2 regions of the Paenibacillus sp. FSL R5-0928 genome follow, and region 2 is predicted to be linked to the other one. Evidence: a T-box and tRNA genes for the amino acid it is inferred to sense, from the RefSeq annotation. Region 2 holds a T-box; the other holds one or more tRNA genes.

Region 1 (3,250 bases), 3.1 Mb from region 2:
TTTAACTTGAATCATCCTGATCTCCTCCTTTAATAAATTAAGTAGTTATTTTATAGTTCTGGAATCTATATGTGAACTCAACGAAATGTACATGGCGTATCACTCCCCAGGTAACAATTAATGTAAAAATATCTTCAAAATACAGTATAGGCATTTCGCAGTTTTCTACGAAATGCCTATGCATCAGCCTATCATAGCACCCAAGTATGTAATAGTCAAAGGTTTTCATTACAATATTTAGAAGGTTTTAATTCCCCTTTTAAAATGGATTGGATTTACAAATAGAAGCTGGTATACTGATCAGAAGGTCTCCATTGGGGGACCTCTATTTGTATAGGAGGGATTTTAAGATGGCAACACACCATAACAAGTTTACAAGGAATGTGCTACTTAGAGGGGGTGAAATCTACTATGAACCATAGTCTTATCTATGAAGGCTCACGGACACAGCTGCTTCAGCAGCTTATCTATTTTGATGAAGAAAAAATCGCATTTCTAAATCAATACTTTCCGGTACGAAGCAAGGATAGAAGCAATGCTGAAACGCTGTTGTCCCGTTATTGCTCTGAGCTGGAACAATTACTAACTGAGTTTAATGGTGAAGATTTAAATTCTCAGGTCTTTATCGGAAGCCAGTTGCAGCTTCGTTACTTGGACGATAATACTACAGATATCTATACCATCGTATTTCCTAACCAAGCAGAACCTAATGATAACAAGATTTCTATGTTGTCACCTATAGGCATGCAGTTGCTGCTGGCTGAGCTCGGCAGTACTTGTCAGCTAGCGATTCCTTCAGGTCAACTAGAGGTGAAGATCGAAAGTATTAAGTTCGTGAATAATGGTGAGGTAGGCGTTCTTATATAAGGACGATCCCTTATAAACCCACTACAGCAGCGTCCCTTTCCTATATTAAGGAGGGGGGCGTTTCTATTATTTAAGTCTCCGTAAGATATGTCCAATTCCCTTTAACACAGGTCCCTCCCTAAATAAAAATCTCTAGTCTCTATTGTATCCATACATGCTTAGTTACACAAAAAAACACCCGCCTAATACCGGCAGGTGTTTCTCATTATAAGCGGGTGATGGGAATCGAACCCACGCTATCAGCTTGGAAGGCTGAAGTTCTACCATTGAACTACACCCGCAAAGGTATAAAATCGGGATGACACGATTTGAACATGCGACCCCCTGGTCCCAAACCAGGTGCTCTACCAAGCTGAGCTACATCCCGTTAACAATACTATAACTGCTTAGTAATAAAAATGGCGCGCCCTGAGAGATTCGAACTCCCGGCCTTTTGATTCGTAGTCAAACGCTCTATCCAGCTGAGCTAAGGGCGCAAAATCTATATGGAGCGGACGACGGGAATCGAACCCGCGACCCTCGCCTTGGCAAGGCGATGCTCTACCGCTGAGCCACGTCCGCAAAAACATGGTGCGCGTGAAGGGACTCGAACCCCCACGTCGTGAAACGCCAGATCCTAAGTCTGGTGCGTCTGCCAATTCCGCCACACGCGCACACTTTAAAGAAAATGGTGAGCCATGAAGGACTCGAACCTTCGACACCCTGATTAAAAGTCAGGTGCTCTACCAACTGAGCTAATGGCTCTCATAAATGGCTGGGGATATAGGATTTGAACCTATGCATGACGGAGTCAAAGTCCGTTGCCTTACCGCTTGGCTAATCCCCAATAATAATTAACTAAATGGCGGAACCGACGGGATTCGAACCCGCGATCTCCTGCGTGACAGGCAGGCATGTTAGGCCAACTACACCACGGTTCCATAGACATAATGCATAAGTGTAAATTGGTTGCGGGGGCAGGATTTGAACCTGCGGCCTTCGGGTTATGAGCCCGACGAGCTACCGGGCTGCTCCACCCCGCGTCATTAATAAGTATATACTATTCATTTTCACCATACCAGCTTATCCCTAAACATAATGTATAAGAGTAAATTGGTTGCGGGGGCAGGACTTGAACCTGCGACCTTCGGGTTATGAGCCCGACGAGCTACCGGGCTGCTCCACCCCGCGTCAGTGAGAATATTATGGTGGAGGCTGAGGGGATCGAACCCCCGACCCTCTGCTTGTAAGGCAGATGCTCTCCCAGCTGAGCTAAGCCTCCATGATATGACCCGTATGGGATTCGAACCCATGTTACCTCCGTGAAAGGGAGGTGTCTTAACCCCTTGACCAACGGGCCATGCTAATAATTTTTATGGCGGAGAGAGAGGGATTCGAACCCTCGAGACGCTTGTGGCGCCTACACGATTTCCAATCGTGCTCCTTCGGCCAAACTCGGACACCTCTCCATAAATGGCTCCCCGAACAGGACTCGAACCTGTGACAACTCGATTAACAGTCGAGTGCTCTACCAACTGAGCTATCAGGGAATATGGTGGGCCTTAGTGGACTCGAACCACCGACCTCACCCTTATCAGGGGTGCGCTCTAACCAGCTGAGCTAAAGGCCCTTCTAAGACATATTAATATTAAGGGCAAAAAAAATACCACGGGTAATGTGGTTGTCCGCTTGGCGGCGTCCTACTCTCCCAGGACCCTTCGGTCCAAGTACCATCGGCGCTGGAGGGCTTAACGGTCGTGTTCGGGATGGGTACGTGTGGAACCCCTCCGCTATCGCCACCAAACGGGCATTTACAGCGTAAATGCTCAGGCTTAATCGCCTGAAAACTGAATCCGAAACGAATCTGCATTCTAAGTATAGGATAAGCCCTCGACCGATTAGTATTGGTCAGCTCCATGCATTGCTGCACTTCCACCTCCAACCTATCTACCTCGTCGTCTTCAAGGGGTCTTACTAATTGGGAAATCTCATCTTGAGGGGGGCTTCACGCTTAGATGCTTTCAGCGCTTATCCCGTCCGTACGTAGCTACCCAGCCATGCTCCTGGCGGAACAACTGGTGCACCAGCGGTACGTCCATCCCGGTCCTCTCGTACTAAGGACAGCTCCTCTCAAATTTCCTGCGCCCACGACAGATAGGGACCGAACTGTCTCACGACGTTCTGAACCCAGCTCGCGTACCGCTTTAATGGGCGAACAGCCCAACCCTTGGGACCTACTTCAGCCCCAGGATGCGATGAGCCGACATCGAGGTGCCAAACCTCCCCGTCGATGTGGACTCTTGGGGGAGATAAGCCTGTTATCCCCAGGGTAGCTTTTATCCGTTGAGCGATGGCCCTTCCATGCGGTACCACCGGATCACTAAGTCCGACTTTCGTCCCTGCT
Region 2 (3,250 bases):
ACGGTTACCGATGAGGTAGGAAAAACCCCTGCAAAACTTCTGCTAGGCGATAATTCCAGTGATAAGAACCTGGCTGGCGTAGACCCAATGGCAGGTACGGAAGCATCCAATGCCGGTAATTTCGGGGTATTATACAAGATCAGATTCGAAAATGTTGCACCAAACTCCTTGATTACGTTTAATCCACGTGGCGGTAACTATATGGGGCCGGTTATGGTTAATAATCAAATCGTGCATATGCCAAGCGTGGGAAGTCTTGCTAATGCTGATATGAACAGTGTGGTTTATCGTAGTGGTGAGTATGGCGGCAGTGTGGAGATTTTGTTCACAGCAGCTTCAGGCAGTAACTTGCCGGTCAATTTCCTCATCACTCCACTTCCAGCAAAGAAATAACAGAATAGGAATATCCCTATAAGCTCTATTGGGGAATTATCTACAATATAGGCCCGGCTGAATATTCCGTAAAGGAATACGCAGCCGGGCTTTTGTTTAAATATAATAATTCATTGGTTATGTAGGGGTGCTTCATTGTGCTTCATTGACGGGGCATTTATTTTGGGGCATTATTAAGAGAGTGAAATATAAATGAACTGATCTTATGGGAGATGAGCGTATGCTGTCGACAGAACAAATATTAGAAGTCATGTCGGGGCAAGGACTGCGAATCACCGACCAACGCAAAACGCTTGCCCAGTTATTCGGCGAGAATAAGGGATATTTGTCAGCGAAGGATGTATATGAGCATATGGGCCGCAAGTATAGCGGGCTTAGCTTTGATACGGTGTACCGCAATCTTCGTGTAATGGAAGAGCTTGGTGTGCTTGAACAGATTGTCTTTGAAGACGGAGTGAAGTTCAAGGGAAGCTGCAATCATCAGGATCATCACCATCATATGATCTGCCTTCAATGCCAAAAGACCTACCCGATTAATTTCTGCCCGATGAATTTAACGGATACACCCGATCAATTCCGGGTAGTCAAGCATAAATTTGAGGTGTTCGGTTATTGCAAAGAATGTGAAGAGAACCGGGAAGAAGAACTAGTTGCAGCATCAGATAAACAAAAGGGACTTTAGAAATGGTGACCCTACGCAGAACGATTCAGGCGCCTATTCGGGTGTACCGCAGGTACATTTCCCCTATTAAACCAGCAACCTGTCGCTTCTATCCAACCTGCTCTGCCTATGCCTTGGAAGCCATTGAAGTCCATGGTCCACTGAAAGGCTCATGGCTTGCAGCTAAGCGGATTGCCAGATGTCATCCCTTTCATCCTGGAGGACTTGATCCTGTGCCGCCGCTTCAAGATGAATCTGCTGAGAAGGATTCTGCCCCTGCGACTTGACATGGTGCCTTACCTTTGGGTATATTCACAAGTAATAGTATGAATTCCGAAGAACGGATAAGTAAATCGTTACGTCCATTACAGAGAGCCGGAATGTGCTGAAAGCCGGTATGGAGCGTTAGATTGAATATGGTCCGGGAGGAACTGTGTTCGAGCGGGGACTGCAATTGAGGTTCACGTAAGATAACAGCGTGATCCAGCGTTAATGGACAGTTCCCGCGAGGGAACTGGCGAAGCCTGTGCTCTGTGAAGAGACAGGAAATTTGGGTGGTATCGCGTGAGTTATACTCTCGCCCCATTATGGGGACGGGAGTTTTTTGTTTTTTAATAAGAAAGGATGATTACCGAATGAGTGAGAAAAAAACGTTTTACCTAACGACACCAATTTATTATCCGAGTGACAAGCTACATATCGGACATGCTTATTCAACCGTGGCAGGAGACGCAATGGCCCGTTACAAACGTCTGCGCGGCTACGAAGTGCGTTATCTAACCGGTACAGACGAACATGGACAAAAGATTGAGCGGAAGGCAGAGGAAGCAGGAAAGACCCCTCAGCAGTTCGTAGACGACATTGTTGTTGGTATTAAGGAGCTATGGCGCAAGCTGGACATTTCGAACGATGACTTCATCCGTACTACGGAAGAGCGTCATAAAAAAGTGGTACAGGATATTTTTGATCGGTTGCTGCAGCAAGGAGATATCTATAAAGGTGAATATGAGGGCTGGTATAGTATCCCAGATGAAACCTTTTACACAGAAACGCAATTAGTTGATATTGTGCGTGATGATAACGGTGTGATTACTGGTGCAAAAAGCCCAGATAGCGGCCACCCGGTTGAGTTGGTGAAGGAAGCAAGTTATTTCTTCCGGATGAGTAAATATGCGGATCGGTTACTGCAATTTTACGAGGAGAATCCAGAGTTTATTTTGCCGGAATCCCGTAAGAACGAAATGATTAACAATTTCATCAAGCCCGGACTGGAAGACCTGGCAGTTTCCCGCACAACCTTTGATTGGGGTGTAAAAGTTAAGGGCGACGAGAAGCATGTCGTGTACGTGTGGATTGATGCTTTGACTAACTATATTACTGCTCTGGGTTATGGTTCCGAGGATCGCACCTTGTATGACAAGTTCTGGCCTGCGGATGTACACATCGTTGGTAAAGAAATCGTTCGTTTCCATACGATTTACTGGCCGATCATTCTGATGGCGCTTGGTGAACCCCTTCCGAAAAAAGTATTTGCCCATGGCTGGTTGCTCATGAAAGATGGAAAAATGTCGAAATCCAAAGGTAACGTAGTTGATCCTGTGACACTGATTGATCGTTATGGCTTGGATGCATTACGTTATTACCTGCTGCGCGAGGTACCATTTGGTTCTGATGGCACGTTCACACCGGAAAGTTTTGTAGACCGGGTTAACTATGATCTTGCCAACGACCTGGGTAACTTGTTGAACCGTACAGGGGCTATGGTTGAAAAGTATTTTGCAGGCGAGATTCCGGCATATGAAGGAAATGTAACAGCATTTGATGGTGAGCTTCAAGCTGCAGCTGAGAATACTTATGCCAAAGTAGAAGAAGCTATGGAAAAAATGGAGTTCTCCGTGGCGCTGACAGCTATCGGAACATTCATTAGCCGCACCAACAAATATATCGATGAGACCCAACCTTGGGTACTTGCCAAAGATGAAAATAGAACTGCCGAGTTGGCTTCTGTGATGAGACATCTTGTGGAAGGTCTGCGTACTGCTTCAATCCTGCTGCAGCCGTTCTTGACACAAACACCAGCGAAGATCTGGGAACAGCTGGGTATTGAGCCTGGTGAGTTAACGACTTGGGATAGCGGTAAGACTTTTGGCCTGATTCCGGCGGGAACAAAGCTGGTGAAAGGCAATCCAATCTTCC

What was found. The T-box of region 2 lies ahead of metG (methionine--tRNA ligase). A T-box ahead of a tRNA ligase gene usually reads a tRNA of that ligase, here a tRNA-Met.
Region 1: it encodes a tRNA-Met, which carries the amino acid that the T-box ahead of metG (methionine--tRNA ligase) is inferred to sense. The anticodon was not compared.

What each region holds. Positions count from the first base shown of each region.
Region 1 covers NZ_CP150225.1:981,502-984,751, reverse strand. The annotation lists gene MKZ16_RS04275 (sporulation protein Cse60) at 1-15, opposite strand, end outside; gene MKZ16_RS04270 (GreA/GreB family elongation factor) at 412-867, shown strand; tRNA gene MKZ16_RS04265 (tRNA-Gly) at 1,078-1,148, opposite strand; tRNA gene MKZ16_RS04260 (tRNA-Pro) at 1,161-1,234, opposite strand; tRNA gene MKZ16_RS04255 (tRNA-Arg) at 1,267-1,343, opposite strand; tRNA gene MKZ16_RS04250 (tRNA-Gly) at 1,354-1,428, opposite strand; tRNA gene MKZ16_RS04245 (tRNA-Leu) at 1,436-1,520, opposite strand; tRNA gene MKZ16_RS04240 (tRNA-Lys) at 1,536-1,611, opposite strand; tRNA gene MKZ16_RS04235 (tRNA-Gln) at 1,619-1,693, opposite strand; tRNA gene MKZ16_RS04230 (tRNA-Asp) at 1,710-1,787, opposite strand; tRNA gene MKZ16_RS04225 (tRNA-Met) at 1,813-1,889, opposite strand; tRNA gene MKZ16_RS04220 (tRNA-Met) at 1,961-2,037, opposite strand; tRNA gene MKZ16_RS04215 (tRNA-Val) at 2,053-2,128, opposite strand; tRNA gene MKZ16_RS04210 (tRNA-Glu) at 2,135-2,206, opposite strand; tRNA gene MKZ16_RS04205 (tRNA-Ser) at 2,223-2,315, opposite strand; tRNA gene MKZ16_RS04200 (tRNA-Asn) at 2,321-2,396, opposite strand; tRNA gene MKZ16_RS04195 (tRNA-Ile) at 2,400-2,476, opposite strand; rRNA gene rrf (5S ribosomal RNA) at 2,534-2,650, opposite strand; rRNA gene MKZ16_RS04185 (23S ribosomal RNA) at 2,725-3,250, opposite strand, start outside.
Region 2 covers NZ_CP150225.1:5,072,024-5,075,273, reverse strand. The annotation lists gene MKZ16_RS23025 (stalk domain-containing protein) at 1-393, shown strand, start outside; gene MKZ16_RS23020 (transcriptional repressor) at 614-1,075, shown strand; gene yidD (membrane protein insertion efficiency factor YidD) at 1,078-1,341, shown strand; T-box leader at 1,382-1,642, shown strand; gene metG (methionine--tRNA ligase) at 1,690-3,250, shown strand, end outside.